Laspinema palackyanum D2c: one gene and its partner. Each later gene encodes a partner of the first gene's protein in a complex. Links are inferred from orthologs where the notes say so. Each region holds a gene or a part of one and is shown in the gene's direction. Other genes may lie near its edges.

Region 1 (15,527 bases):
CCTAAGACTCAGAGGAGATTGCCCTAAATTCCCCGAGGAATTGCCTTAATCACTGCCCAGGGGCGGCACTTCAATCGTCGCTTCTCCTGTGGCAATATCCAGCAAACTTTCTAAACTCATCTTATCCATCGACTTCGGATGCACGGGTTCGAGCACATCCATCAGCAACATCAACTGATCAATCGCCAGACGAGTAATCTTACCCCCCTCAATCCGATTAATCTGGGGCCCCGATATCCCCGGGACCAGTTCCGGATCGATATAGAGGTCCTTCCCTCGCTCTTTCAGCAACATCGACTCTTGGGTGGCAATGTACTGCCCCAGATCATGGACTGACGTCCAACCCCGATAATGTCTAAGCCACCGCAGGTATCGGCCTAAATGTAGCAATCCCACCTGAGTTAACCGGCGATTTTTCGTAAGCGTGTTTTGGGGCATATTAATTTAGCTGCGATCCGTTGTTTTTCTTGCAGACAACCAGTATGATGTTATCTTAACATAGCGAATTACTGATGAAGAATTAAAATTTATATTATTTCAGGTTCTTAATATGTTATTCTTTAACTTTAAAAAAATCCCTGACTTTGGGGGACCCACCCCATCTTTTTGACTTAAGGGGTCCCTCGGGGTTCCGTCGGGCGTCCAAACTCATATCTTCAAGTTCGTAGTAACGACTTCAGTCGTTTCTTCTATTCGTAGTCCGTTGAAAATTATACAACAAGTGTAATGGTGTGGGTGGGGGTGGTCCATCGCCCTTACATTTTATGTTAAAATAGCCCAAAAAAGCCGCAAACCTAAGCAATCCTTAAAATCATGGAAAAGGTAATTTCAGAACATATTGAAATCACTCCCGGCGTTTGTGGAGGTAAACCGCGAATTGCTGGACATCGGATTAAAGTGCAAGATATTGTAATTTGGTCGGAAGAAATGGGAATGTCTCCCGATGAAATCCTCTATCATTACCCCTCTATTACCTTATCAGATGTCTATGCCGCCTTAGCCTATTATCACGACAATCGAGAAGAAATCAGACACCAAATTAGAGAAGATGAAGCATTTGCCACAGAAATGGCATCCAAAACCCCGTCACTCCTTCAAGAAAAACTAAAGTCCCGAAGAAATGCCTAAAACCATCTGCTTTCATTGAGATGAAGTCAAAAATTTTTCTAACTTTTGGTGAGGACCAGAAACCGGGTTTCTTGCCTGAATTTATAGCAATTAGCCGAGAGTTTGTTCAGAAACCCGGTTTCTAACCTTTGCGGGGAACTAGAAACCAGGGGGATTGCTTCAATTTAGGGATTTCAACCGCTGATTGTTAATCGGGTTATTTTCCTATAAAAAAGTTCCGGCGCGATCGCTGGCGAGACGAAAACTGATGATATTTGAGGCAGAATAGCCGGTAATGGTAGGCGCTTCGCTGTCATTTGCTGGCGATCGCCTCCCTTTGTTGTACCTCTGGGAATAGGTAAACTAATCTCGGGAGGGCGATCGCAGATATAATACGAAGAACCCATCCAACCCTCAACCTATGCAGTCCTTAAAACAGTTTGCCCGTAAACTTAAAACCGAAACCTACGCCATTTATTTAGCCAGTAAAGACCCCCGAGTTCCCTGGTATGCTAGAGTGCTGGCTGCTGCGGTTGTCGCCTATCTTTTTAGTCCCATTGACTTGATTCCTGATGCCATTCCAATTCTGGGTTATTTAGATGATTTAATTTTGGTCCCCCTGGGAATTTGGATTGTGCTAAAAATGATTCCCCCCCAGGTGATTGCTGAATGTCGAGAACAGGCAGAAGCAGCTAACCAGCAGGGAGTTCCTACAAATTGGGTAGCTGCTACAATTATTGTTCTCCTCTGGATATTTTTGGGAATGTTAGTCTTCCACTGGATTGGTAGCCTTTTAACCTCGTAAAGAAGGAAGCTATGCTATTATATTTTAATAGCTAATGTCCAAAGTGACAGAAGCAGAAACCTCCCGATCGCCTCCAATAACTGGGGTGGAAAAATCGGCTGCCCCTTCCATGCGTGAGAACATCGGTTGTGGATAGGGCATGGCGGAATTAACTTGAATTTTGACAATTTCTCGCCGAGTGAGATTGAGTTCAGATAAGATGGTATCCGCTTGGGTAAGGGCGTCTTGGGTGGCGGCGCGAATTGCTTGCTGGCGGGCGGTTTCCATTACTGCATCGGCAGCGGTGAAAGTCACCCCATCAATGCGAGTTGCACCGGCATTGACTGCTTCATCCAACAAAGTTCCGGCGCGATCGGTGGGGAGACGAAAGCTGACGATATTTGAGGCAGCATAGCCCGTAATTGTAGGTGCTGCGTTGTCATTACTGCGATATACCGGGTTGAGTTGTATGCCGGTGGTTTGGAGTTTCTCCACATTGCGCGATCGCAACAGTTCCACCAAAGCTTGCGATCGCCTTGCTACCTCTTGTTGTACCTCTTGGGCGGTTTTTCCCTGCACTTCCACCCCTAACCTCACCTCGGTTAAAGAGGTGGGAATGCTGACAGTTCCCTGTCCCGTGACGGTGAGGTTGCGAGAGGGTTGTTCCTGGGCAGAAGCTACATCCATATTAGGGGTAATCCCAAACATCCCCAAGGCGAGGGCAACAGCGGCGATCGGACTGAAAACGTTGAGTTGGGTTGGCATGAATCGATTGATCATGATAGGCGTTCCGGTTAGACTTCTTGATAAGAACAGTCTGACACTTTTGCGATGAGTGCGATCGCCCGGTTACAGTTTTGGAAACTCATTTTTGTTTAAAACCCTCCTACTGGGGATTAAATCCCCTAAATTTTAACGTAAACCGGCATTGGTCTGAGCATAATTCAAATTATTTTGATATTCTCCCACCTTTTGTTGAGCGGTTGCATAATTGGCGTTATTTTCTGGAACGACTTGCAGGAATGCGATCGCCTCTTGCCATTGCTTGGCGACTTGTAACCACTGTTCGGGAGTTTTAGCAGTTTGGGTGAGGGTTGCTGCACTGGTTGCCTTCTTCATTGCTTCCCCAAAGGAGTCGGAATTGGGCGGAATTTCCACAGTCCGAGTTTCAGTTTGAATGGTAAATTCAACCCGCCGATTTTTTTCTCGTCCTTGGGGATTATCAGAACCATCGGGATTGGTATTCGGGGCGATCGGTTTACTTTTTCCTAACCCTTGAGTTTGGATGCGGGTTGGTTCTGCTTGAAAATTATTGACAAAATAATATTTCACTGCCGCTGCTCGTTTTTGCGACAAGTCTATATTATACTCGTCGGTTCCTTTGCTGTCTGTATGTCCATTAATCAAGACCCGGGCATCCTTAAAATGGGTCAGCACTTGATTAACTTTTTCCAAGGTGGGTTTAGCTGCCGCCCGAACGGCATATTTATCAAATTCAAATAAAATATTGTCGGAGAGATTAAATTTAATCCCTTCTATGGTGGTTTCCGCATTTAATTCGGTGAGGGTTTGTTCCACCTCCGTTGGCGTCGGTAACACCGTTTCCACCATAATTCGAGTTGAATCCGTCGGGTCTTGTTCCGCAGGACCTACAGGCGGTTTCGGTGGCGGTTCTACTTGGACTGAGGTCGCCGGGGGAAGAGTTTCTGTTGTTGTTGAACTCGGTTGTGGTGCTGTTTCTACAGAAGTAGAACTCGGAGGGGTTGCCGTTTCTACAGAAGTAGAACTCGAAATGGTTGTCGATTCTACGGAAGTAGAACTCGAAGGCGTTGCCGATTCTTCGGTTTGAGTTTCACTGACAATGGATGGATCAACGGTGGTGGTTGTGGTGGTAGGTGATTCCAGGTCAAATGTGCTGGGAGGAACCTGTTCAATGGGTTCTATTTCTAATTGGGTGACGGGAACTGGAACGATTTCAAATGTGGTAACTTTCGGTAAGTTTTGAAAGCGATTTTGGCAAGCGGTGCCAATCAACAGCAAGCTAGAGGCGATCGCCAGTTGTAGCCGTTTAATTTCTAGGTGCATTTTGCCCCTCCCGAGGAACTCTAACGTTTTTTATTTCTAATGTTATGAGCCTTGTGCGAGAATAGCCTCTTTGTGTTTCGTAATAAGTTACTGTTTTGAGTCCGATATAAGCAGCTTCGGGGGATAATCGACCAATAAACACAAATTTGCCGTTAAGAGTCGTACCCGGTTGAATTTGAATGAGTGGATTATCTGGAGGGATGGCTAGACGATATGTATTTCCTTCGTCATCATAGAGAATAATATTCTCTTTTTTTGTATCAATATTGATAACTTCCCGGCGACCATTAGTGATGGATACCGTCGCGATGGTGCTATCTTCAGCTAGGGTAATTTCTGTCAAGCGCATTACCAATTCGCTTGCATTCACTTGTAAATCATAACTTTCGCTCAGGATGCGGGGACGGCGAGGGGATTGAGTGGTTGCGGGTGCGCCTCCGGGGAGTTTTTGTGCCAAGGGGTTAGAATCACACCCCACACAGACCAAGGAGAGGAAGGCGATCGCGGCGAACAGGCGAAGGTTCATAGATGCGCGGTTTTTAAGATTAATTGATTATTGTACTTGATATGAGTGAATAGGTTAATTAATGAATATTAAAGATTTATTAAGTTATGGGGTCTTGCACTTCAAAACAGAAAATTAGAAGGATAAATGCCCAAACCCTTAGAATGGGTGACTCTCTTGCCTCTATTCGTTCCAAAGGTCCCCAAATTTGGTAAAATTGAAGGGCAGATCTAACCTAGACTCAGCCCTTACCGCTTTTGCTTCGTTCAACCATGACCTCAACCCTTGACTTTCTGGCCCATCTGAACCCGAACCAACGTCGCGCTGCGGAACATTTCTGTGGCCCCTTGTTAGTCGTTGCTGGGGCGGGTTCGGGCAAAACTCGGGCGCTGACTTATCGAATTGCTAATTTAATTCGCAGTAATCAAGTCCATCCGGACGATATCCTGGCGGTCACTTTTACGAATAAGGCGGCCCGGGAAATGAAGGAACGAATTGAGAAGATTTTTGCCGATAGTTTGGCGGAACAAAAGTATGATAAGCCGTTTTCTGCCTTAGAACCCGCCGAACAAACTCAGGTGCGATCGCAGGTTTGGAGAAATAGTATTAAACCCCTGTGGATTGGCACGTTTCATTCCCTTTGTTCCCGAATTTTGCGCTACGATATTGAAAAATTCAAAGATGAAAATGGTCGCCAATGGAACCGCAAGTTCTCTATCCTAGATGAGTCAGATGTTCAAACGGCCATTAAGGATATTGTCCTCAAGCAGATGAATTTGGATAGCAAAAAATTTGAGCCTCGCAAAATTCGGTATGAAATTAGTGGGGCGAAAAATAAGGGTTGGTCGGCGCGGGATTTAGAGGCGAATGACCCGACCAATTACCGCAATCGCAAGGTGGCGGAGATTTATAGTCGGTATCAGGATACTTTGGCGGCGAATAATGCCCTAGATTTTGATGATTTGATTCGGATTCCTGTGGAACTGTTCCGGCAGGATGCTCAAGTTTTGGATTATTGGCATCGCAAGTTTCATCATATTTTGGTGGATGAATATCAAGATACCAACCGCACTCAATATGATTTTATTCGGATGTTGGTGACGAATGGAAAAGCGGCGAAGTCATTTGATAAATGGGAGAATCGGTCGGTTTTTGTGGTGGGGGATGTAGACCAATCGATTTATTCCTTTCGGATGGCGGATTATACCATTTTGTTGGAGTTTCAGGAAGATTTTGGGGATGGGTTAGAGGATGACGAGACCCAAACTTTGGTGAAGTTGGAGGAGAACTATCGATCGCGAGAAAATATCCTCGAAGTTGCGAATAAGCTGATTGAGAATAATACAGAACGCATTGAGAAGGTATTGCGTCCGACTCGGGGGGAAGGGGAATCGATTATCTGTTATCGAACCGAAAATGATTTAGATGAAGCACAATATGTAGTGAATCAAATTCGGATGTTGCAAAATCAGCATCCGGAGTTAGATTGGGGTTCGTTTGCGATTTTGTATCGGACCAATGCTCAATCGCGATCGTTTGAGGATGTGTTAGTTAAATTGAATGTGCCCTATCGAGTGGTGGGCGGTTTGAAGTTTTACGATCGCAAAGAAGTCAAGGATGCCGTCGCCTATTTACGCGCCGTTGCTAACCCCTCGGATTCGATTAGTTTGCGCCGGATTATTAATACGCCGAAACGCAGTATTGGCAAAACTACTTTAGAACGTCTCGATGAGGCAGCAAAACAGTTAGGCGTCCCCCTGTGGGAAATTCTCAGTGATGAGACTTCGGTAAAAACCCTGGCAGGGCGATCGGTGAAACAAGTGCTACAATTCTCTGAATTGATATCCCGATGGCAGGCGCAAGTGGAAACTTTACCGGCGATCGATATCCTCAAAGGGATGATGGAAGAATCCGGTTATATGGAATTCCTGAAACTGGAAAACACCGATGAAGCGTTGAACCGGATGGCGAACATTGAACAGTTGTATAGCGCGACGATGCAATATGCCGAAGAAAACGAAGATAATTCTTTAACAGGATTTCTCTCTAGTGCCTCCCTTGCTTCGGAGTTAGATAATTTAGAAGAAGGGGAACAAGCGGTATCTTTATTAACCATTCATTCTGCCAAAGGGTTGGAATTTCCCGTGGTCTTTTTGGTGGGAATGGAAGAGGGATTATTCCCGAATTTCCGCAGTATTAATGACCCGCGCAGTTTGGAAGAAGAACGGCGACTCTGTTATGTCGGGATTACTCGCGCCCAGGAACGACTATTTTTAACTCATGCCTTAGAACGGCGCTTGTGGGGGTCTTATGAACGCGCTCAACCCTCGCGATTTCTAGCAGAATTACCCCGGGATTTACTGCAAGGAAATTCAGTACCCAAAGAACGAACTCGCCGCAGTTCTGGGGCGGCAAAAACGCCCAAGGGGGCATCGGCAATGGTGGATTGGCAGGTGGGGGATATGGTGGTTCATGATACGTTTGGTCCTGGGGAAGTGTCTCACGTTTTCGGTTCTGCTACTAAGATGTCGTTAGCGGTTAAATTTATGCGAGGAGGGCAAAAAATTATCGACCCGCAAACGGCACCGATGCAAAAAATAAATTAATTCCCGGAACTAAAAATCCGGGAAAGCGTCTGGAAACGGCCTGGATTGTAGACCGTGGAAGCGTGACTCAAACAACAGACCCTAATTGCGATCGCACAGATTAAACAGATTAAACAGATGGAAAGAGGACTGATGTGGTTACCCTTGCTGGCCCTATTTATAGGACTCGCTTGGGCGGGATGGAACGAATATCAAAAGGTAGAAGCTTATCGGATTTGGGCGCAGGGGTTCGATCGCACCAAGTATGATATTTATGCGGTATTGGGAGAGAAGGGCGACTCCCTGACTTGGGGAAAACCCACCCGCAAAGGTCCGGTGAATCAACAAACCTTTTCCTTAAAAGAGGTACAGTCATTACAGTTGCTTGTCAATCAGCAACCCGTGGCGGTTGATTCTGTGCCGGAAAATCTCAAAGCTAAAACGATCGCTTTAGAATTTGTGTTTCCATCCCCCAAAAATTCAGTGCAGATTCCCTTTACCGAAGTAGCGATCGCCGTGGAATGGACAAAGTATTTACAACAACAGTGGCAAAAGTGGCAGGAGGGGACGGTGGATTAAGTCAACTCTTTCCTCAAAACTCCGTGAATCTAAACTCTAAAATAGTGTTAGATCCTAGGTGAACACTTAATTTTCTAATGAAGCCAATATGACCTTAAAACCATCGTCCTGGAAAAAATTTAGTGCTTTAGTCGTAGCTGGAATCGCAACCCTCGGGGCGATCGACCTGCATTTTCTAACCAGTGTCCCCCCAGTATTGGCACAGCAGCGTAGCGCAAACTCCCAACTGTTAAGAACCATTGGCGATCGCGCGTTCCCGATTTTTGCCGTTGCCTATAGTCCCATTGCCCCAGTTGTCGTCAGTGGCAGCAATGAAGATACCATCAAATTTTGGAATGCCGACACCGGAGAACTGAATTATACTGCTGCGGTTCATTTAGATGACGTGAGGGCCTTGGATATCTCTCCCAACGGTCAAATCCTAGCCAGTGGTAGCGATGACAACACCGCCAACCTGTGGAACATGGAAACAGGACAGTTGATTTATACTCTTTATGGTCATACAAAAGGGGTAAAAACCGTGGCATTTAGTCCCGATGGCCGGACTCTCGCCACCGGCAGTTGGGATAACACGGTTAAACTCTGGAACGTCGAGAATGGGCAAATCATTCGCACGTTGAGTGCCCATGAGGACGGAGTGGAGGCGGTTGCCTTCAGTCCCAATGGTGCAACCCTGGCATCCGGGGGACTGGATAACAATGTCAAACTCTGGAACCTGAATACTGGAGAGTTAATTACTACAATTCCCGCCCATGATGATTGGGTGAGTTCCGTTGCATTTACCCCCGATGGACAAACCCTTGTTACGGGCAGTTATGATAATACTGTCAAGGTTTGGGATGTGAATCGCGGCCAATTGTTGCGGACCCTAACTGGTCACTCCTTCCCGGTGTATCAGATTGCAATTACCCCCGATGGGCGCACGGTTGCCTCCGTTAGTGACGATCGCACCGTCCGACTCTGGGATATCGCCAGTGGCAGATTAGTGGAAACCCTTACGGGACATGAGAAATCCATCTTTTCTGTTTCAATGGGACCCGAGGGCAGACGATTCGCGACTGGGGGGAATGACAATACGATTAATATCTGGGAATTAGGTCGGTAATTGACGACAAATCGAGGTTGTTGTAGGGGCGCAATGCTTGCGCCCCGAGTAAAGGGCGCAAGCATTGCGCCCCTACAAAACAGGGCTTTATCCCCGGTCCTGCATTCGGGCCAATAATGCGGCACCATAGGCCGCTTCGGTGTGAGTTGGGGTCATTACGGGAACATTCAGCCGACGTTGACGAATGGCAGTCCAGATGGGGTTTTTGGCCCCGCCACCAGCGGTGTAAACTCGCTTGATTCTGGTGGCCCCAAATTCTTGTAACAGTTCATATCCCCGCGCTTCAATCCGGGCCATGCTTTCTAATAATCCATGCAAAAATTCCACATCAGAGTTAGGACGGGGTTCTAATCGTGGGGGGAGTTCGGGATTATTTAACGGAAACCGTTCCCCGGGTTTGAGGAGGGGATAATATTTCAGAGGACTTTCGAGGTTTGGGTCAATGCTTTCGCTGAATTCTGTCAGTTGCCGATCACTGAAAAACTGACGCAGAACCGCCCCTCCAGTATTCGATGCACCCCCCGTCAGCCATAAATTGCCGAGACGATGACTATAAATCCCGTAGCGCGCATCATCGACGCGATCGCGACTTAACAGCTTGAGCACCACGGTTGAACCCAGGGACGTTACTGCTTCTCCTGGTTCCCGGGCACCGGAGGCTAAAAATGCGGCAATACTGTCTGTAGTTCCGGCGCAAATTACGCAATCCGCAGGCAATCCAAAGCGATCGCCTATTTCTGCCGTGACTGGGGCGATTGGGGTTCCCGGTTTGACCACATGAGGCAAATAGGGAATGAACTTGGTAAACAGTTGCGGCAAGGCCAGTCGCAACCATTCGGGATAAAATAAATGCTCAGGGTCATATCCCAATTTCAGGGCATTGTGATAGTCGCTGATGCCCATTTGGCCGTGAAGTTGAAAACTCAGCCAATCTGCTTGATGCAGGAAGAACAGCCCGGTAGTCGCCACCCGATGAAGGGCATCGGGATACAATTTGGGATGACGGGCATACCATAACAGCTTTGCCAAACTGGAAGTCGCGCCAATTGCCGGATGATTCGGTGGGGCAATTTCCCGTAATGTCTCCATCACCGTGATTCCCCGGGCATCATTGTAGAGAATTGGTTCCGCCACGGGAGTGCCACTGCGATCGCACAGCAACACCGTAGAGGATGTCCCATCAATGGCGATCGCACCGATGGACTGCCTTACCGTAATCGGGATTTGGTCCAGTAACGCAAATAATCCCTCCTGCCACAGTTCCGGAGTTTGTCGGTCCAGGGGAAACTCCGCCTGTGCCTGAATCCCTGCATGGTCATCGATCGCCACTGCACGAGCACCCGAAGTCCCGAAGTCTATGCCGAGATAGAGGGTCATAGGAATACCCCTTAACGCTTACCATCCTCTAGTTTAGGGGATGTTGTTGGTCGTTTGTTGTTTGGGGTTGGGTTTCGGTGAGTCCCCGCTTAAAAAATCTCAAGGTTTGAAGTGGCCTTCTGGATCAAAAATAATTAAGGAAGCGCAAACCTAGAGACTGTAACAACAATGTCCCAACCCACCATTGAATCGATTCTTAACGAAAAACGGCAGTTTCCGCCATCAGCGGAATTCTCCAAAAATGCTCGAATCAAGAGTTTAGAAGAGTATCAGGCGCTTTATGACCAAGCTGCCGCCAATCCGGAACAGTTCTGGGAACAGCTTGCGGAGAAAGAACTGCACTGGTTTAAAAAATGGGATAAAGTCCTCGACTGGCAACCCCCCAATGCCAAATGGTTTGTCGGGGGTCAGATGAATATTTCCTACAACTGCCTCGATCGCCACCTCACCACCCACCGCAAAAATAAAGCGGCCCTGATTTGGGAAGGAGAACCGGGAGACTCCCGCACCCTCACCTACGCCCAATTGCACCGAGAAGTCTGCCAAATGGCCAACGTCATCAAAGACATGGGGGTGAAAAAAGGCGATCGCGTCGGTATCTATATGCCAATGATTCCCGAAGCAGCAGTCGCCATGCTGGCCTGTGCGCGGATTGGGGCCGCCCATACGGTGATTTTTGGCGGATTTAGCGCCGAATCCCTCAAGGACCGCCTGGTGGATGCCCAAGCTAAACTGGTGATTACTGCCGATGGCGGGTGGCGCAAAGAATCTATTGTCGCCCTGAAAGAGCAAGTGGATAAATCCCTAGAACTAGGGGCCAACAGTGTTGAAAACGTTCTGGTGGTCAAACGCACTGGACAAGAAATTGCCATGACACCGGACCGCGATTATTGGTGGCATGAACTGCAATCCACCGCCTCCGCCAACTGTCCGGCAGAACCAATGGACAGCGAAGACTTACTCTTTATCCTGTACACTTCCGGAACCACCGGCAAACCCAAAGGCGTTGTCCATACCACTGCCGGGTACAACCTTTATACCCATGTCACCCTGCAATGGACGTTTGACCTGCAAGAAACCGACGTCTATTGGTGTACTGCTGATGTGGGTTGGATTACCGGCCATAGTTACATCGTCTATGGACCCTTGTCCAATGGTGCAACTACCGTCATGTATGAAGGTGCCCCGCGACCCTCAAACCCCGGTTGTTTCTGGGATGTCATCGAAAAATATGGCGTCACCATCTTCTACACGGCACCCACGGCGATTCGGTCCTTTATTAAAATGGGGGACCAACATCCCAACGCCCGGGATTTGTCCTCTCTAAGATTATTGGGAACCGTCGGGGAACCGATTAACCCAGAAGCCTGGATTTGGTATTCTCATGTGATTGGCGGCGATCGCTGTCCAATTGTCGATACCTGGTGGCAAACCGAAACCGGCGGATTTATGATTACCCCCCTACCCGGTGCGATCGCCACCAAACCCGGTTCTGCCACTCGTCCGTTTCCCGGTATCTTGGCCGAAATTGTAGACCTAGACGGCAGTCCCGTCCCCGCCAACGAAGGGGGATATCTAGTAATCAAGCACCCTTGGCCAGGAATGATGCGAACCGTCTACGGAGACCCGGACCGCTTCCGGCGCACCTATTGGGAACATATCGCCCCCAAAGACGGCAATTACCTCTACTTTGCGGGAGATGGCGCACGTTGCGACGAAGATGGCTATTTCTGGGTGATGGGTCGCGTGGATGACGTGATTAATGTTTCTGGACACCGTTTAGGGACAATGGAAATTGAGTCCGCCTTGGTGTCTCATGAGTCCGTCGCCGAAGCAGCGGTGGTGGGTAAACCGGATGAAGTACGCGGCGAGGCGATCGTTGCCTTCTTGTCCTTAGAAAATGGATATGAACCCAGTCCGGAACTGGAAAAAGCCCTCAAACAGCACGTTGTCAATGAAATTGGGGCATTAGCGCGACCCACGGAAATCCGATTTACCGAGGATTTACCCAAAACGCGATCGGGCAAAATCATGCGCCGCATCCTCCGCAATCTCGCCGCTGGGGAAGAAATTGCCGGGGATACCTCAACCCTACAAGACCGCAGTGTACTAGACAAACTCAGAAGCGGAGGCTAAATCCAGTCCCCTCCCCTTGGCAAGGGGAGGGCTAGGGTGGGGTCCTCCATTTCTGGGAAGAAAACAAGAATTAATTCCTTCTCCAGTCCCCTCCCCTTGGCAAGGGGAGGGTTAGGGTGGGGTTCCCCATGTCCCCGAAGAAAACAAGAATTAATTCTTTCTCTAGTCAGGGTTTCAGCCCTAGAAATTCTGGGTTTCTCATCAACGAATGGACCCCACCCAACCCTCCCCTTGCCAAGGGGAGGGCTCCGCAGACCCCACCCAACCCTCCCCTTGCCAAGGGGAGGGCTATTATTCTTGAGGCTAGTAAAACACCTCAATCGGTGATAAGCTCAGAAATTGGGCAAAATCGCACTGCAAGTCATTTCCTGGAACTGAGACGATGGGCAAAACTTATACCGTTGAAATTATCCACCAAGGCACTTCCCACAAGATTGAAGTGCCAGAAGATAAACAGATTCTTCGCGCTGCTTATGATGCGGGAATTTTAGATCTACCCAGTTCCTGCAATGCGGGAGTCTGTACCACCTGTGCGGCGAAAATTATCGGCGAAGGGACGGTGGATCAATCCGATGGCATGGGTGTGGGTACAGATATGCAGGCGCAGGGATATGTCCTCTTATGTGTTGCTTATCCGCGATCGGACCTCAAAATTGAGACTGAAAAAGAAGATGAAGTCTATGAAGCTCAATTCGGTCACTAATCACTATTCTGACCATAAATTACAAGGGAATTCTTAACCATGACAACTCATTTTATCTCGGCTGAAATCGACTTACAAGCCTCTCCGGTTGAATTACAACAAGCCATTGAAACCGAACTGGAAAAGCGCGGAGAACCCCTGCGGTGGGCGGTGACTTCGGTGGATGAAGAAACTCAAAAAGTTGCAGTAGAAGCGGTGGTGACGGTAGAGGAGGGATGAAGGATGAGGGATGAGGGGGTGAGTTGCAACAACCGGCGGGGGATCAATCCCCCGCCTCATAACTCAAGTCGGTTAAAAACCGACTAAAAACCCCACGGAATAAAGACTTGCAGTCGTCTTTAGACGACTTTAGCTATGAGGCGGGGGATTAATCCCCCGCCGGAGTTGAGAATAGTGCAAGAGGTCAATAATACAAACATCTCCCCCATCTCCCCCATCCTCCCCATCTCCCCTATCCTCCCCATCCTCCCCATTCCTATGATGATCCAACGTGCTTATACTGTTATGCTAATCGTCCCTACGGGAGTAGGGGCGGCAATTGGCGGGTATGCGGGAGATGCGTTGCCAGTGGCGAGGGCGATCGCCCAAGTTTGCGATCGCCTGATTACTCACCCCAATGTCCTCAATGGTGCACAATTATATTGGCCGATTTCTAATGCGTTCTATGTGGAAGGATATGCCCTCGACTGCTTTGCTAAGGGCGATTGGGGATTGCAACCTGTCCATCAAAATCGCATCGGTTTAATTCTCGACTGTGCGATCGAACCGGAACTGAGAACTCGTCAATTACAAGCTGCCGATGCCACTAGAGCAACTTTAGGCTTAAATCTAACTGAATATGTCATCACCGATGCACCATTAAACGTCGAATTGCGGACCTCGGCTGCTGGTGCAAGTTGGGGAACCATTGGGAATCCCGATACCTTACTCAGGGCCGCTGAACGGTTAATTAAGGACGCCAAAGCGGAGGCAGTCGCCGTGGTTGCCCGATTTCCCGATGATATGGAAAGCGAAGCCCTCCACAACTATCGCCACGGGACCGGCGTCGATCCCCTCGCTGGTGCAGAAGCGGTGATCAGTCATCTAATTGTTCGTACCTTCAAAATTCCCTGTGCTCACGCCCCCGCCTTGTTACCCCTTCCCCTCGACCCGGATATCTCTCCCCGTTCCGCTGCCGAAGAAATTGGCTATACTTTCTTACCCTGTGTTCTGGCTGGGTTGAGTCGCGCTCCCCAATTTATTAGCACAAAAACCCCCCATTGTCAACCCTCGGATATTTGGGTTGAACAAGTCGATGCCCTCGTCATACCGGCTACAGCAGCCGGAGGCAGTGCTGTGTTAAGTTTAAGTCACCAATCTGCCCAAATTATTGCCGTCCGAGAGAATCAAACTCAGATGCAAGTCCCCCCAGCAAGTCTGGGAGTACCTGCCATCGAGGTTAATTCTTACTTAGAGGCCCTGGGGTGGTTAGTGGCGCATCGGGGAGGAATTGCCCCAACTGCCCTAAGTCCAAGTCTCTCGTCTCTCCAATGCCTTGCGGATTAACGGCGATCGCCCAGTCCGAAGTTGCATGGGAAGGTGAGGCACTGGGGGTCAATCTATCTACATCGTAAACCGAGAACAGCCGTGACAGAACAGATTCCGAACGATCCACAACTGGAAACCTTTAGCCGCACTCAAATTCTCATGGGGATGGGAGTAACGGCGATCGTCTTGTTTGGGATAGCCAAACTCTGGCTATACTTTGGGAATGTCACGAGACTGGGTTGGGATTGGGATGGAGTGGCGATCGCCGGTGGGGTGGGGTTAGGACTTGCCATCAGCGCCACCAGTTCCCTGGTTTATCGCTTGTGGCCGGGATATCGACGCTGTGCGGACTTCTATCTACAAATTGTTTTAGAACCCCTTGTCTGGCCGGATTTAGTCTGGTTGGGACTCTTGCCGGGACTGAGTGAGGAACTGTTATTTCGCGGGGTGATGCTTCCGGCAGTCGGATTAAATGCCGTGGGGTTAATCCTCTCCAGTTTATGCTTTGGCGTCTTGCACCTGAGTGGACTGCAACAATGGCCCTACATGGTTTGGGCAACGGTAGTCGGACTCATTTTAGGCGGCAGTGCGCTGGTAACCGGGAATTTGTTTGTTCCCATCACAGCGCACATTGTGACCAATTTGATTTCCAGTGTGTTGTGGAAACTTGGTAAACCTGGCAACGAAGGGCGATCGCTGGATTAATCACAGCCTGAAAACCCGCCTTTACCGGCCTTTAGCGGCCCGATCGCCGATGAATGCCAGCGGCAGCAACAGCGATCGCCAGGGGATAAATGCGATGTTCCTGGACCTGAATTCGAGCGTGTAAACTCTCTGGCGTATCATGAGGAAACACCGGAACTGCTGCTTGCATTAAAATCTTCCCACTATCCACTTCCGCCGAGACCAAATGCACCGTACATCCGCTAATTTTCACCCCAGCGGCGATCGCATCTTCCACCGCATGACCCCCTTTAAAACTGGGTAATAAACTCGGGTGCAAGTTCAAAATTCGGTCAGGAAACGCATCAATC
Region 2 (15,488 bases), on another replicon or contig:
TCGGGTCAGATTATATTTTCCCCCGGAGTGCGAATCAAATTATTAAAGCGCAGTTAGTAGCCCAAGATGCGGTTTTAGCGGGGGAAGAATACATTCCCTTGGGTTCCCAGGAGGTGAGTACGGCGATCGCCCATATTCTTTCGGTACAACCGGATGCGGTGCTTAATACCCTCAATGGCGATACCAATGTGGCCTTTTTCCGAGAGTTAAATCAAGCGGGGTTGACCCCGGATGAATTGCTGGTGATGTCCGTGAGTGTTGCCGAGGCGGAGGTTCGGGAAATAGGACCTTCGGCGATCGCCGGACATCTGGTGGCGTGGAATTACTTTCAAAGCATCGATACTCTGGAAAACCAGAAATTCGTGAGGGCCTATAAAGCCAAATATGGCAGCGATCGCGTTACCTCCGACCCGATCGCCTCGGGGTATCTGGGGGTCTATTTATGGAAAAAAGCCGTGGAAAAAGCCCAGTCTACCCAAGTATTGAAGGTGAAGGCAGCGGCCAAAAATATAGAATTGGTCACCCCAAAAGGGTTAGTCAAACTGGATGGCAAAACCCAGCATCTGTGGAACACCGTCCGCATTGGACAAATCAAGCCCGATGGGGCGATCGGGGAAATTTGGAACTCTCAAGAGGCAGTCGCCCCTGACCCCTTTTTATCCCGCTATCCTTGGGCCGCAGGTCTCTCTCAACGGGGATTCCGCTGGGGAATTAATGCCAAACTGATGAGCTTATTTAGCACTTTAGTGGCGATCGCCTGGGTTGCTTTGGTTCTGGAGTGGCGGACTGCAACGGAAATTGAGAGGAATATCGCCGCCTTAATTCAGCGGGTTGAGCAAATGTCTACACCCCCGGAGGAAATGTTGGAATGGGGCTATGCAGTGATGGCGGCAGCGCAACGGAGTCAATATTTATTACTAATGCTGCTGCTGTTGAGCATTGTCTCAATGGGTGTAGCCTTTTTTGTGATTTCCCGAATTACTCGGGCCTTAAATGGAGTGACTAAAACCGCGCAACGATTAGCTTCTGGGGATTTAAGCGCGCGATCGCCTCTGGTTTCTGGAGATGAAATTGGGGTACTCTCTTCCACCCTGAATACAATGGCACAACAGGTAAACTGTTTACTCAAAGGGTTAGAAGTGCGTTCTCGCCAGGTGGAAGAACACAGTTTAGAATTAGAGGCAGCGGTTTATGCCGCACAAGCAGCCAGTCGAGCGAAAAGCACCTTTTTAGCCAATATGAGCCACGAATTGCGAACGCCACTGAATGCGATCGTGGGTTATAGCGAACTGCTGCAAGAAGAGGTGGAGGAGATTCTCGCCGATGAACAGTTAATTAGCGACCTCCAAAAAATTAACATTGCGGGCAAAAATCTCTTGAATATCGTCAGTGATATTTTAGATATTTCTAAAATTGAAGCGGGCAAAATGGACTTGTGTCTGGATACCTTCGATGTCCCCCAGTTGATTCATGAGGTGGTCACTACCGTTGAACCGTTGTTGCTGAGTAATGGCAATGTTATCCGAGTAGATTATCCTGAAAAGATGGGGATGATGACGGCAGATATCACCAAAGTCCGGCAAATCCTCTTAAACCTGCTGAGTAATGCAGCTAAATTTACAGAAAATGGCAAGATTATTTTAGAGGTGAGGATTAAAAATCCGCAAGAGAATCCCGGGGAACAGGTCACCCTAAATTCTACTCCTTTGCCCCCGAGGGAAACGCCCTGGATTGTCTTTCACGTCCGGGATACGGGAATTGGCATGAGTGCTGAACAAATCGCCCAACTGTTTCAACCCTTTGTCCAGGGGGATGATTCGACCACGCGCAAGTATGGCGGGACGGGATTGGGTTTAGCGTTGGTGAAAACATTTTGCGAGATGATGGGAGGGGCGATCGCCGTGGAAAGCGAACTGGGGCGAGGGTCGGTCTTTGAGATTACCCTACCCTTGGTGGTGAATACAGCACTGCAGAAGGTTAAGATGAATCGCGCTGCTTAAGGTTGAGATTGATTGTCGGCAGTTTATCCGATTGCCGGTACAATAATCAGCAAAACCACTAAGATTCCAAAAATTATAATGCCTGAACATAAGATATGGCAATGGGTTGAAACCCTCTCGGGCCACTTAGACCGGGTGAGTTCGGTGGCAGTCTCCCCGGATGGGAAAACCCTCGCCAGCAGCAGTTTAGACCAGACGATCGCCCTGTGGGATCTGAAGTCGGGTCAAAAACTCCATACCCTTTCCGGACATTCTGGATCGGTTCTGGGGGTGAGTTTTTCCCCAGATGGTCAAAGTTTAGTCAGTTGTGGGACGGATAAAAAGATTCAGGTTTGGGATTTGGGTAAGTTTAAGCCGATTCGCCAGTTGGGGCGATGGTTTGGCGGTCATCAGGAACCTGTTTTAGCCCTGGCAATGGCCCCCGATGGCAAAACTCTGGTGAGTACCAGTGGCGATCTCCGTCTGAAAGGCTGGAATATGGCGACAGGTAGAAATGAATGGACGGTTACCTTGAATGGGGAGAAACTTGGGGAGATTCAGTCCCTGGCGATTAGTCCTGATGGCAAAATTTTAGCTGGAGGCAGTACCGATAGTCAGATTGCCCTGTGGAATTTACAGACTGGGGAAAAATTACGGACCCTCACGGGGCATTCTGCGGGGGTGACGGAGGTCGCATTTAGTCCCGATGGACAGGTTTTGGCCTCTAGCAGTTGGGATAAAACCGTGGCCCTGTGGAATTACCAGAAGGGAAAGCAAATCACCTCCCTGGTGGGACATTCCGATGGGGTGAATGCGGTGAGGTTTCATCCCGATGGAGAGAGACTCGCTTCCGGGAGTTGGGATAAAACTTTGGCCCTGTGGAATGGGAAAACGGGAGAACAAATTGCCTCCCTGGTGGGACATTCCGATGCCGTGCGATCGCTGGCCTTTAGTCCCGATGGGCGAGTGCTGGTTTCGGGGAGTTGGGACCAGACGATCGCCCTGTGGCAGGTATAGCCTTTCTCTTAGTGGTGAAGTCCATGAAGGATCCCCCTAAATCCCCCTTACAAAGGGGGACTTTCCCGGTCCCCCCCCCTTTTTTAAGGAGGGCTAGGGGCGATCGAATAGACGGACCTCATCAATGTGAAAATTGCTATAGAATCGATCAATAGTTATGCCCTGATTCCCCCTTGGAGGTTAATCGAGGAAACCCATCATTCCATCGGTGTCATCCCCTTCATTGGAGCAAATGGGCCGGTTTCCCATGAGATGATCGCAGTTCATGAGGATGGTGCTTTCTGTAATCGGACGATTTCCAGACACCTGCATGGAGTGGGCGACGTGAATCATACTCGCCCCAATTGGACGAATCCCCGAGGAGTTTAAGGTATCGGCTACGATAAAATTACTGGCCTCAACGGGACGATTGCCGGACAGGTTGATACTGTCAGAAATCTCAAAGTTGCTCAGTCCGATGGGGCGGTTTCCGGGTAAACCCCCTTGACGATAGAGCTGAATGCCTTCCGGGGTGGCTTTTTCAGGTAATTTATCTTGTATTTTCTTCATACTATCTTGGGGTTCGTTTTCTGGGTTGGTTGTCTCAGTCTCATCAGCGATCGCGCTATCCGCCATCTCGGGATTCTCCTCCAAAAACACTCGGTTAGTTTTCCTTTGCTCCTGAAAATCCGTCTCGTTTCCGCCCTGTTTTAGCACGGTTGAATCGGTAAGTTTCTACCTCATCGATGGCGATAGGGGGCCTTATGTTATGAGTCGGATACTAGCTTTCGCTGTCAGATCTTTTTTAGGGTTCTAACTTAAGCCTTAATTATACGGGTTGAAGGATCTACAGACGAGTTGATCGCACTCTACATTACTGTAAATTTTTGTAAAAGCCTCCAAAAAAATCTTATCGGGATGATAAGCGAGGATAGGTGTTCCTCGGTCATCCTCGGATTCTTGCCGATTCGGCAGGGGGGGATCCGACAAAAGGGCCAAGGGGCGATCGCAACGCATCGCCCCTTGGCCCCCAATTTATTCAATCCGCCAAATGCTCGCCTTACTTGCGATTACTCAGCCATTTGGCAGCAGCAATTCCCATAATCGCCGCGACTAACGGATTACTCAAAAACTTCATCATCCAGGGTTTATCCGCTAAAACATCCCGGAAAATATCAGGATGAGCGTGATAGGCAAATGCGGCTAATTTAGAAACATCATCGGCCGACATTTTCTTGGCATGATGAGTCGAAAGAGAGAGTTGTTTTTCTAAATCGCGATCGCTGAGTCCGCGTTTTTTCAGTTCTTTAAAGAACTCCTGCGCCACATCATCCCGTTCATCGGGCTTAATTTGGGCGATCGCTTTTCGCAGTTCCGGTTCCATCTGGGCCGGAGGAATGCGATCGTGTTGCAGAGACTCGCCAAATAAGCGCTGACGCTCTTCCCGAGTCGAGCGCTGGGCAAAATCATCAAAACTGTGATAATCCTCGGTTTGGGGAGCATTCGGCATCATCTCGCGATCGCCTCTTGCCAAATCGCCCATAATTTCCCGTTTATATTCATCACTCGTCGCCATATCATTCTCCTAATTTATTCCATCGATAGATAAGATAGCTCGTCAAAACTGTTGCGATTTGACTCAACCTCTATCCCGCTTTATACTGAATCTGCTGGGACTGCACATCATAATCCGCCGTCAGAATCAGTTGTTTATCCGGTGCATAGACCAAGACTTTTAAATTCCGATTGGGGAAATTGTGATGAAAGCCTTGAGCCAGCGATCGGGCTAACTCTCGCACTTCATTCGGTCGAACTTCCGGCGTAATCACCACGCCTAACTTATCATTATCTCGCACATAAGCATCTTGAACCAGCCCTTTGGCATTTCGGACCACCCAGTTGCCAAAATTCTCCCCAGTTTGAGTATTACCGCGTTCGAGTTGCGAATAATTGTGCGGACTCGTCACCGATGGGGAGAGGCGGTTCGGTTGCTGCGCCGTTGGGGTTCCCACACTACAAGCGGTGACAAAGCTCAGGACTAATACCAAGACCAAAGCAGTCAACCCTTTCTGAACTCGCTTAAACACACTCACCTGAATTTTCCTCCAAATTTTATAGTAATATCAAATCCGTTGTCAAGGGATGCCAGTTGATTTAAAGGTGAATTGATAGATTTCTTGTAAAATTTCTGGACTGACCCCTGTCAACAAACCTTTAAACAAAAGATTGATGACTCTTCCGATTACTCCTTTTAAACAGGGCGCATCGGAAGCTTCCCTTCACCCTCACGCAAAAGGGTTCAGAGTTGAGGGAAGGACAGGGATGCTCCCCGCCCTTCCCTCTCTTCAAAGATTAAGCTCTAGTCGATCGCTTTTTTGATGTTATCTTTGATGTCTTCTTTGGCGTGTTTGGCTTCGGCCTCAGTTTGCTTCATTTTGCCCTCAGCCTGATCCTTGGGATCGCCGGTCACGTTTCCTAACGCTTCTTGCGCTTTCCCTTCGACATTCTTCATCGTTGCATTAACTCTATCTTCAGCGCTCATATTATTCTCCGTCTTTTTGACTGCGTTTTATCTGTATTGAGATTAGCAAGGATAACGAAGGAAAAGCATCTATCAATGGATATATTCTCGCCCTACTCCTGAAGACTTCTAAGCGGGGATCGCTGATATATTAGCAGATTACTATTCCATTTTAGCTAATTTGGGGGTTATCAGCTTTTATCAAATAAAAAAGAGGCAGAGTATTAATACTCTGCCCCTCTTCAGCTAACGGACTTACAACTCTTCTATTTGAGTTCTCTTGACATCCAGTTCTTCTTTTAAATTTTCCGCCCCATGCTCAATATTGGCTTGGATTTGCTTGGCTTTACCCACCATTTTTTGCTTGGGGTCTCCCGTCAAATCACCCAAGGCTTCTTGGGCTTTTCCTTCGATATTCTTAGCTGTGGCTTTCATGCGATTTTCAATACTCATCTTAATTTCTCCCTTTTATCTTTATTTTAGGGGCTAACTTATTGGGGTCATAGACTTAAATATTTAGCCTTAAATTCATACTAGCAATCCCATCCCCAAAATGCCATCTATCCTCCGACATATCTTTCTTTAAAAAAAACTAAAAAATAAGGGAAGAAGAGAAGCAGTCTCACCCATCCCCTCGATCCAGAAAGCGGTATCGTTCCTGAATGGGACCTACCCATTGGGGCGGAGGACATTTCCAACGGGGTGCAAGTCCTGCACCCGTTCTAAAGCATCAACAGGGATTCCTATTTTGAGTCGATATTTCCCTCAACAACGCTCTACAATAGGAAAGAACTCATCCTCCATCCGACTATGCAACCCTTTCGTCTTGAAGCGCCCTATCAACCGACAGGGGACCAACCCCAAGCGATCGCCAAACTGGTCCAAGGTATCCAAGGGGAAAAACCCTATCAAACCCTCTTAGGTGCCACCGGAACTGGGAAAACCTTTACCATTGCCTCGACGATCGCACAAGTGGGGAAACCCACCCTCGTTCTCGCCCATAATAAAACCCTCGCCGCCCAACTTTGTAACGAATTGCGGCAATTTTTTCCCCATAATGCCGTCGAATACTTTATCAGCTATTACGACTACTATCAACCCGAAGCGTATATCGCCGTCACCGATACCTATATCGAAAAAACCTCCGCCATTAACGAGGAAATCGATATGCTGCGGCATTCGGCCACGCGATCGCTGTTTGAACGCCGGGATGTGATCGTCGTCGCCTCGATTAGCTGCATTTACGGGTTAGGAATGCCCTCAGAATACCTCAACGCCGCCATTCCCTTACAAGTCGGACAAGAACTCGAACCCCGGCAACTCTTGCGCGACCTCGCCGGTATCCAATATCATCGCAATGACGTAGAAATGGGTCGAGGACGCTTCCGAGTCAAAGGGGATGTCCTAGAAATCGGACCCGCTTATGAAGACCGAATTGTTCGCGTCGAGTTCTTCGGGGACGAAATCGAGGCCATTCGCTACATCGATCCCGTCACCGGGGGGATTCTCGCCAGTCTCGATACATTAAGTATCTATCCAGCACGTCACTTTGTCACCCCCGATGACCGCCTAGAAGCAGCTTGTCAGGCGATCGAACTGGAACTCGAAGACCGCCTCCAGGAACTAGAAAAAGCGGGCAAATTAGTCGAAGCACAACGGATAGAACAACGCACTCGCTACGACCTGGAACTGCTGCGAGAAGTGGGATATTGCAACGGCGTGGAAAACTATTCCCGTCACATGGCCGGACGAGAAGCGGGAGACCCCCCGGAATGTTTACTAGATTATTTCCCCAAAGATTGGTTATTGGTGGTGGATGAATCTCACGTCACCGTCCCGCAAATTCGGGGAATGTACAATGGCGATCGCGCCCGAAAACTGGTCTTAATCGAACATGGATTTCGCCTCCCCTCTGCTGCGGACAACCGACCTTTAAAAGCCGAGGAATTTTGGGACAAGATGAATCAATGTATCTTCGTCTCTGCCACCCCTGGGGACTGGGAAATCGAACAATCTGCCGGGGAAGTCATCGAACAGATTATTCGACCCACGGGAGTTGTAGACCCCGAAATCTTTGTCCGTCCCACGGAGGGTCAAGTGGATGATTTGTTAGGTGAGATTAAAGACCGAGTGAAACGCAATGAACGAGTCCTAATCACCACCTTAACCAAACGCATGGCGGAAGACCTCACGGAGTATTTCCAGGACCGAGGAATTCGGGTGCGTTATCTGCACTCGGATATTAATTCCATCCAACGGATTGAGATTCTCCAGGACTTGCGGGAAGGGGAATTTGATGTGTTGATTGGGGTCAACTTGTTACGGGAGGGGTTAGACTTGCCGGAGGTGTCTCTCGTGGCAATTTTAGATGGGGATAAAGAAGGATTTCTGCGATCGCATCGGTCCCTCGTCCAAACCATCGGACGCGCCGCCCGTCATATCCGGGGACAAGCTATCATTTATGCCGATAACATGACCAACAGCATGACCTTGGCGATCGAAGAAACCGATCGCCGACGCGGAATTCAGACCGCCTACAATCAGATGCATGGCATTACCCCCACAACCATTATCAAGAAATCCAGTAATGCCATTTTGGCCTTTTTAGACGTTTCGCGCCGCTTAAATGCTGCGGAAGCCGAGGGGGTGGATTCCCTGACCCTCGCCCTTCAAGAATTGCCCTTAGAAGACATTCCAGAAGCCATTTCTAAACTGGAACTCCAGATGAAAGAGGCAGCCAAAAAGCTGGAATTTGAGGAGGCAGCCAAATTGCGCGATCGCATCAAGAAACTGCGGGATAAACTCGTGGGTCATTCCTAAATCAACCCTTTGGCGGGTGAACAACTCCATCCGCCATCTTATCCCGCCACCCTAAACTATGGTAAAATTATCATCCCCTGTTGTTTATCCCTCGAACCGATGGCAATTACGAGAACTGAAGCCAAACAATTATTAGAACGGCTAATTTTTGATGAAGAACCCCCCAGAGAGTGGGTACAAGATGTCTGGGAAATGAGTCCCACCCTGGGAGAAACCGCCGCTAAATTATGGGACGTTTATGAAGCCATCATTGAATGCTGTCCCGAAGAGAAACTAGAAAATTTACTGCACAGTATCTATCAAGAATCCCTGAAAGACTTGTAAACTTTCCAAAGTGGAATAACCGGAACCCTTGCCAAGAGTAAGTTAATCCGGCTATTCTAGGAAGCAATGCAAATCAACTGGAGAATAGGCAGTCGTGACAGAAGCAACCAATGTACTAGGGGGAAAACTGGAAAATTGCTGCACCTCCCCCATGACGGGATATTATCGAGATGGAAAATGTAACACCGGAGGCGGAGACTACGGTGCTCATGTCGTTTGTGCACAAGTCACCGAAGAGTTTCTCACCTTCAGCAAACAGCGGGGAAATGATTTGACCTCCCCGGTTCCCTTGTTTAATTTTCCCGGCTTAAAACCAGGCGATCGGTGGTGTTTGTGCGCCTCTCGCTGGAAAGAAGCCCTCGATGCCGGAGTCGCACCCCCCGTTGTCCTGTCTGCCACTCACATATCCGCTTTAGAGTATGTCTCGGAAGAGGAACTCAAACAATATGCGATAGAAGAATAGATTAATAACCGACCCGAACGCAGCGGCTAATACAGCCCAAATTCTCGCTGAATTACGCTGAGTTCGGATCGGCAGGGACGGCGACGACTCAGGCATACATACAGGCAGCCGAAAAAACTGCCTCGATTCATCCCTTACCTATTCTGTTACCCTGGATCCCCATGCGTACTTTTATTACCGTTTGGCTGGGTCAGTTGGTCTCCACCTTTGGAAGTCGAATGACCAATTTTGCCTTGATTGTCTGGACCTGGGAAGTGACCGGATCAGCCACGGCCCTAGGGTTGGTGACGGTGTTTACCCAACTGCCGAGTTTAGCCGTCGCCTTATTTGCCGGGGCTCTGATCGATCGCAGCGATCGCAAAGTGGCGATCATTGTAGGCGATTCCATTGCCGCACTGTCCACCTTGGCAATTTTGCTGTTAGCAGCAGTCGGTCAACTGCAACTCTGGCATCTGTTCCTGATTAATGGCATCAATGGCATTTTCGGGGAAATCCAACAATTAGCCTATTCTGCGTCAGTGAGTTTGATGGTCCCGAAACAGCACTATGTCCGGGTCAGCAGCATGAAATCCATGCTGCATTACGGGCCGAGTATTTTAGCCCCCGCCTTTGCCGGTGCCCTGTACCCCATCACCGGATTGGCGGGAATTGCCGCTATTGACTTATTGACCTTTGCCGTCGGGGTGAGTACGGTGCTTTTGGTCAAAATCCCTCAACCCCCCCGAAGTGAGGTGACTTCTGAACAGCCAAAACTTTGGCATGAACTCACGTTTGGCTGTCGTTATATTATGGCCCGGGCATCCTTATTCGGATTTTTCGGATTAGAGTTGCTGTTTTGGTTCGCTCACGATTTCGGCGCAGTGATGCATCGGTCTACTATTTTAGCCCGCACCGATGGGAATGCCGAAGTGCTGGGGATGGTGAGTGCAGCGGCGGGAATTGCCGGAATTATTGGGGCAATTGCGTTGAGTTGGTGGGGTGGACCCAAACACCGGATTCAGGGATTTTTAGGGTCTGCGATCGCCGTGGGTATCAGTAAAACCCTATTTGCCCTCGGTCAATCCCTGTCAATTTGGATCCCGATGCAGTTGTCCTCCTCTCTGAATTTTCCCCTGTTAACCAGTTCCAGTACCGCAATTTGGCTGGAAAAAATCCCCCCAGAAGTCCAGGGACGGGTGTTTGCCGCTCAATCTTTCGGGCTAGGAGTGGTTTCAACTGTGGCAACAGCAATTGCGGGTCCCTTAGCCGACGGCTTCTTTGAACCCGCCATGCAACCTGGGGGGGCATTAACACCTTGGTTTGGGAGCATCTTCGGTACAGGTCCCGGTTCCGGGATGGCGTTGTTATATGCGATCGCCTCCCTGGTTTTGATTCTGGTGGGAATTCTGGGATACCGTTGGCCCCTGGTGCGCCAGATAGAAAAAAGCAAAATCTAGTTGAAAGAATTCTTAACTATTTGCTAAGAATTTTTAACAAAAGATTCATTATTGAGAAATAACACCAGCCCTGGGAAGCCCTGAATTCTTCAGAGTCCAGGGTTAGGAACTCCTGATAAATCAAGCAAAACTTCCATTCAATCCCGACTCAGGGAGGGTTTTCGTTGAAATAACCCGGCCCCATTTCCTCTTTTTACCAAAAAATGTTTGCAATTACCCCTTGACAGTAGCAGACCACTTAGGATAGATTGACTCCACTAATGCAAATTAATATCAATAACTGGAATGAATTGCAAAAACTTTTATTGTATAGATGGGGTCTAAGGAGAGGAAATTGAGAGTTGAATCGTTATTACCTGGAGTCTTGCTATCGGGTACAACTGCCCTGGTACTGGCTGCTCCAGTGCTCGCCCAAGTCGTAGAAGTAACCGGAGTGCGAGTGGAATCTACCCCCACTGGGTTACAAATTGTCTTAGAAACAACCGGCGATCGCGTTCCCCAGGTCTTCACCTCTAGTTTTGGTGAGACCACGATTGTTGACATTACGAATGCTCAACTGCGATTGACTCAGGGGAGTTCATTTCGCCAAGACAATCCGGCCGAGGGCATCCAGTCAATCGCCGTCACGATGTTAGATTCCAACAGCGTTCGCCTCACCGTCACCGGAACTAGCACGATGCCAACGGTACAGGCGATGGACCCGACCAACCCCCTCACCTTTGAGGTGATCACCTCGACGGATGTTGCCGAAGAGGAACCTTTCCCGGATAGTGACCCGGAGGTGGTTCCGGAGCCTGAAACGCCTACCACACCAGAGACTCAAGCGGATCAGGAACTGGATATCATAGAAATTATTGTTACCGCCACCCGAACTGCCGAACGGTTAATCAAAGTGCCGCGATCGGTTACCGTGGTCGATCGCCAAGATATCGAGGAACAGACCACGATTTCTACCGACTTGCGGGAAGTTTTGGCAAAAACCGTCCCGGGTTTGGGACCGCCGACGAGTGGCAGTACCCCCAGATCCGTCATCCAAACCTTACGGGGAAGAAACGTTGCCATTTTAATCGATGGCATTCCCCAAACCTCCAATTACGGACTGGATCGGGAACTGCGCGCCGTTGATCCCAATACCATTGAGCGCGTTGAAGTGGTGCGCGGACCGACGGCGATTTATGGAAGTCAGGCAACTGGGGGATCGATTAATATCATTACCCGACGCCCGACTCAAGATGCGTTTAGCATTGATACCGGAATTAGTTTCACGGGTTCTTTGACCGAGTTCTCCGATAGTATCGGTAACCGGCAATATTTCGGACTCTCGCAAAAAGAGGGAATTATTGACTATAGTGTATCCGTCGTGCGCGAAGATAGTGCGGGAATTTTTGATGGTAGAGGCGATCGCATTCCTGAAACCAGTGGCGGTGGCGTCATTGATGCCCGAGAATATAGCGCTTTGGGTAAATTGGGATTAGATATCACCGATACCCAACGCCTGCAACTCACCGGCAGCTATTTTGTCGGACGACAAGACACGAACTTTATTTCTGACCCGATTGTTCGAGACTTAGAAGGTCAGCAAAAAGCCCGTCCCCTAAGAGTGAACGGCAATTTTGAGGGAACCGACGATGCCGGAGACGAAAATTTTATCGTCAGTTTGCGCTATAACCATGACGATATTCTCGGCAGTCAATTACAAGCTCAAACCTACTACCGAGAATATACCTCAATTGTCGGGGCTGCGGACTTTCGCGGTGGATTTTTTGATAACATTGCCCGTCAGCGTGCTCAAGGAGACAAATGGGGGGGACAACTCCAAGTGGAAACCCCCCTCACTTCATCGGGAAGCGCTCGTCTGCTGTGGGGTGTGGATTATGTCAACGAGGAAAACCAAGCGCCGTTTGAGGAATTTGACCCCGTAGCTTTTGACGAGCGGGGTGTGTTTAGAAAAATCGGTAACCGGACTTTTGTTCCCCGGTATAATGTCAACCAACTCGGCTTATTTGCTCAAGGGAACTGGGATGCAACGGAGTGGTTGAGACTCACTGGAGGGGTCCGTCATGAACGAATTGGCCTGAGTGTGGATGATTACACCACATTTTTTGGAGACCCCATCGAAGGGGGCGATCGCGACTTTAACGACACCGTATTTAATGTGGGCTCGACCGTCAATTTAACCCCAGAATTCGCGCTATTTGCTAATTTTGCTCAAGGCTTTTCCATTCCCTCTTTTGGGGGCGTTCTTCGCAATCCTCCGGAAGAGTTTACCAGTGTTGATAATGACCTGGACATTACTGATCCGGTTAAGGTCAATAACTATGAAATCGGGGTGCGTGGACTTTGGCCCGAAATCCAAGTTTCTCTCGCTGGATTTTACAATACCTCAGATTTAGGGGAAGACTATACCTTTGTGGATGGGATTTCCCAACTCGTCCGTGCACCGGAACGGATTTACGGCGTAGAAGCAACAGCAGATTGGCAGCCCGGGGCTAATTTTACATTAGGGGGAACTCTAAGCTGGACTGAGGGAGAAAGCGATGCGGAAGATTCTGGGGATTATTTAGCCATTTCGAGTTTCCGAATTTCTCCAATTAAAGCAACGGCTTACCTGGCTCATCAAACCACAGAAAATTGGTCCAATCGTTTGCAATTCCTCTATTCAGGTCAACGGGGACGCGCCTTTGATGATGAAGTGGATGACAACGAAATTGATGCCTATTTCCTGGTGGATTATGTGGGTAGCATTCAATTAGGGGCAGGCCGTTTAGAATTTGGGGTGGAGAATTTACTCAATGCGCAGTATTTCCCCGTGCAATCTCAAGTTTTGGGGGGCTTTAATGAAGTCTTTAATGCAGCAGGAACAGGCCGAACATTAAAAATCGGGTACTCATTGAGGTTTTAAGTACAGATGAGGGATGCGATCGCTAAGGTACTTTATTCGGGGTTATTAATCACCGTTTTAATGGCTTGTCGGGGCAATTTTGTCCCTGACAATTCCATTGAGAATAGAGTAGGCATCGCCTCAACTGTAACTACAGGGAGGATTCAGACTCTCACCGATGCCACCGGAACAGCGGTGCAGGTCAAAGAATCCCCCAGTCGCCTCGTCTGCTTACATTTAAGCTGTATCGATATTTTGGCGGAACTAGAGCGCGAACCTGTGGGGATGTATGGAGTTCTCACCACGTTTGCCACCAGTGAACTGTACTTTGGCGATCGCGCCCAAAGCTTTGGCAAAATTAGTGGTCGAGGGGAACCCAACTTAGAACAGTTACTCGCCCTAGAACCCGACTTAACCATCGGACATCAGGCGCAGCTATCCACTCAGCGCCAAACCCTAGAAGCGATTACCCCGTTGTATCTGGTCGAAATCGGCAGTTATCAAGATGCGATCGCCAATCTCAAAACCGTGGGAAAACTCTTGGGGGAGTCAGAAAAAGCAGAAGCCGTTGCTTGGCACTTTTTGGATAAATTTAAGGCATACAAAGCCAAATCCCCGCGAAATAAAAGCGTGATGGTGATGCGAGGGACCCCAAGTGCCTTTCATGTCGCCACGGTAGAATCCCTCGTGGGTTCTACCCTGGCAGAACTCACTCCCTATCCCTGGGAGCTAGGCGATCGCTCTCCCAGCGCCATTAGTTGGGCAACTTACTCCGTGGAGGAAATTCTCTCCATTGACCCAGATTTTATATTCATTATCAACAGTTCCCGCGCCCCGGATTTAATTTCGGGGTTAAAAACCCATCGTCTCTGGCAAACGCTCACCGCTGTCAAGCGGGATCAAGTATATGCTTTGGATGAAGACAAAATTGGCGGGTTTACGAGCGGCACGCGATCGCTGGGTCAGTTAGTCGATGAAATCGTGACGACCATGTATCCTGACGTTTTTCCGGAACCCTTACCATGAGTGCGCCTTACCCGAGTCCTCCCGTCCTGAACCCTTCGCGATTCTGGATAGCAGTCACCGCACTCAGTCTCGCCCTTTTAGCCCTCGCCCTGCTTTCCCTACAACTGGGAAAACCCGCCCTCAACTTATCCCAAATCTGGGAGATTGCATTCAGCACCAACGGCAAACCGATTCCCCGTCTCGTCTTCTGGGAAGTACGCTTGCCGCGCCTAATTCTCGGCAGTCTCACCGGCGCACTTTTAGCCTTAGCCGGAGTCCTCCTCCAGAACGCCCTCCGCAATGTCCTCGCAGGGCCAGAATTGTTGGGAGTCCAATCGGGCGCAGCATCCGTCATGGCCGCAGTGGTTGTCTTACATCTACCCCTGGCCCTGTCTACCTACCCCTTACTCGCTTTAATCGGCGGCTTATTGGGGGGTGCGATCGTCTTGTTCTCCTCCAAACGCACCTCAGACCCGGTGCGGCTGGTCTTAATTGGTGCAGCCATGACCGCCTTATTAAACGCGGTCACCATTGCCTTGATTAGTCTAGGGTCTAGTAGTACCGTTAGCTTATTATTTTTATACTTATTGGGTAGCCTTTCCGGTCGCACTTGGGATGAGGTCGAGATTCTCCTCCCCTGGGCCATCATCGGCATTCCCCTCGCCCTAATCTGCGCCCGTCCCCTGAATATCCTGCAATTGGGGGACGAAATGGCGGAAGGACTGGGGTTAAAAGTGCTACCCGCCCGCTTCGCAATTGGAGTATTGAGCGTGGTTTTGGTCGCACCGGCGATCGCCACCTGTGGCCCGATCGCCTATATCGCCTTACTCGCCCCTCACCTCTCCCGCAATCTCTTAGGCACAACCGATGCCAGACAAGTTTTAGTCTTAGCCATTCCCATCGGCGCAGTCTTGCTCGTGGGTGCGGATTTGTTAGCCCGAGAAGCCTTTGCACCGATGGAAATGCCCGTGGGAGTCTGGACCACCCTCCTCGGTGGACCCGCTTTATTAGTGATGCTACAACAACAGATCCGGAGGAGGGGATAATGACAGTCTTACCGGGA

Evidence for each region.
Region 2: the proteins of pcrA (region 1) and uvrB are in contact, whole or in part, in a crystal structure (PDB 7EGT), measured with the Thermus thermophilus proteins. The link is inferred for Laspinema palackyanum D2c from one-to-one orthologs. Residues at the interface, in WP_096412145.1 of Thermus thermophilus: His654, Arg656, Phe657, Gln666, Asp668, Glu669, Lys680, Arg681, Leu682, Ser683, Lys685, Tyr686, Ala687; in WP_096411307.1 of Thermus thermophilus: Glu23, Leu25, Arg26, Asp27, Gly28, Glu29, Arg30, Phe31, Arg55, Glu326, Asp327, Phe328, Glu379, Ser382, Gln383, His398, Gly400, Arg401.

Annotation. Positions count from the first base shown.
Region 1 is NZ_JAMXFD010000021.1:44,798-60,324, forward strand. The notes cover bases 4,404-7,420. They hold pcrA (DNA helicase PcrA), read left to right. Parts: upstream 4,404-4,753; coding sequence 4,754-7,087; downstream 7,088-7,420. Other genes in these bases: NG795_RS20605 (hypothetical protein), read right to left, coding at 4,404-4,502; NG795_RS20615 (hypothetical protein), read left to right, coding at 7,205-7,420. In the rest of the region: NG795_RS20580 (hypothetical protein), read right to left, coding at 46-438; NG795_RS20585 (DUF433 domain-containing protein), read left to right, coding at 814-1,128; NG795_RS20590 (YkvA family protein), read left to right, coding at 1,529-1,912; NG795_RS20595 (SIMPL domain-containing protein), read right to left, coding at 1,937-2,671; NG795_RS20600 (OmpA family protein), read right to left, coding at 2,804-3,976; more of NG795_RS20605, read right to left, coding at 3,960-4,403; more of NG795_RS20615, read left to right, coding at 7,421-7,645; NG795_RS20620 (WD40 repeat domain-containing protein), read left to right, coding at 7,734-8,750; NG795_RS20625 (FGGY-family carbohydrate kinase), read right to left, coding at 8,838-10,127; acs (acetate--CoA ligase), read left to right, coding at 10,296-12,263; NG795_RS20635 (2Fe-2S iron-sulfur cluster-binding protein), read left to right, coding at 12,646-12,966; NG795_RS20640 (DUF8621 family protein), read left to right, coding at 13,006-13,185; NG795_RS20645 (DUF3326 domain-containing protein), read left to right, coding at 13,447-14,511; NG795_RS20650 (CPBP family intramembrane glutamic endopeptidase), read left to right, coding at 14,593-15,198; purN (phosphoribosylglycinamide formyltransferase), read right to left, coding at 15,230-15,527. UniProt on the Escherichia coli protein: A helicase with DNA-dependent ATPase activity. Unwinds DNA duplexes with 3'-5' polarity. Translocates on single-stranded DNA with 3'-5' polarity. Initiates unwinding more efficiently from a nicked substrate than double-stranded DNA.
Region 2 is NZ_JAMXFD010000020.1:28,208-43,695, forward strand. Bases 5,834-8,811 are described here. They hold uvrB (excinuclease ABC subunit UvrB), read left to right. Parts: upstream 5,834-6,306; coding sequence 6,307-8,316; downstream 8,317-8,811. Other genes in these bases: NG795_RS20100 (CsbD family protein), read right to left, coding at 5,834-5,949; NG795_RS20110 (hypothetical protein), read left to right, coding at 8,326-8,640; NG795_RS20115 (DUF2237 family protein), read left to right, coding at 8,735-8,811. Also shown: urtA (urea ABC transporter substrate-binding protein), read left to right, coding at 1-2,000; NG795_RS20075 (WD40 repeat domain-containing protein), read left to right, coding at 2,079-2,996; NG795_RS20080 (hypothetical protein), read right to left, coding at 3,177-3,692; NG795_RS20085 (hypothetical protein), read right to left, coding at 4,036-4,551; NG795_RS20090 (hypothetical protein), read right to left, coding at 4,622-5,068; NG795_RS20095 (CsbD family protein), read right to left, coding at 5,335-5,517; more of NG795_RS20100, read right to left, coding at 5,752-5,833; more of NG795_RS20115, read left to right, coding at 8,812-9,103; NG795_RS20120 (MFS transporter), read left to right, coding at 9,265-10,539; NG795_RS20125 (TonB-dependent receptor domain-containing protein), read left to right, coding at 10,874-13,441; NG795_RS20130 (ABC transporter substrate-binding protein), read left to right, coding at 13,448-14,446; NG795_RS20135 (FecCD family ABC transporter permease), read left to right, coding at 14,443-15,471; NG795_RS20140 (FecCD family ABC transporter permease), read left to right, coding at 15,471-15,488. UniProt on the Escherichia coli protein: The UvrABC repair system catalyzes the recognition and processing of DNA lesions. A damage recognition complex composed of 2 UvrA and 2 UvrB subunits scans DNA for abnormalities.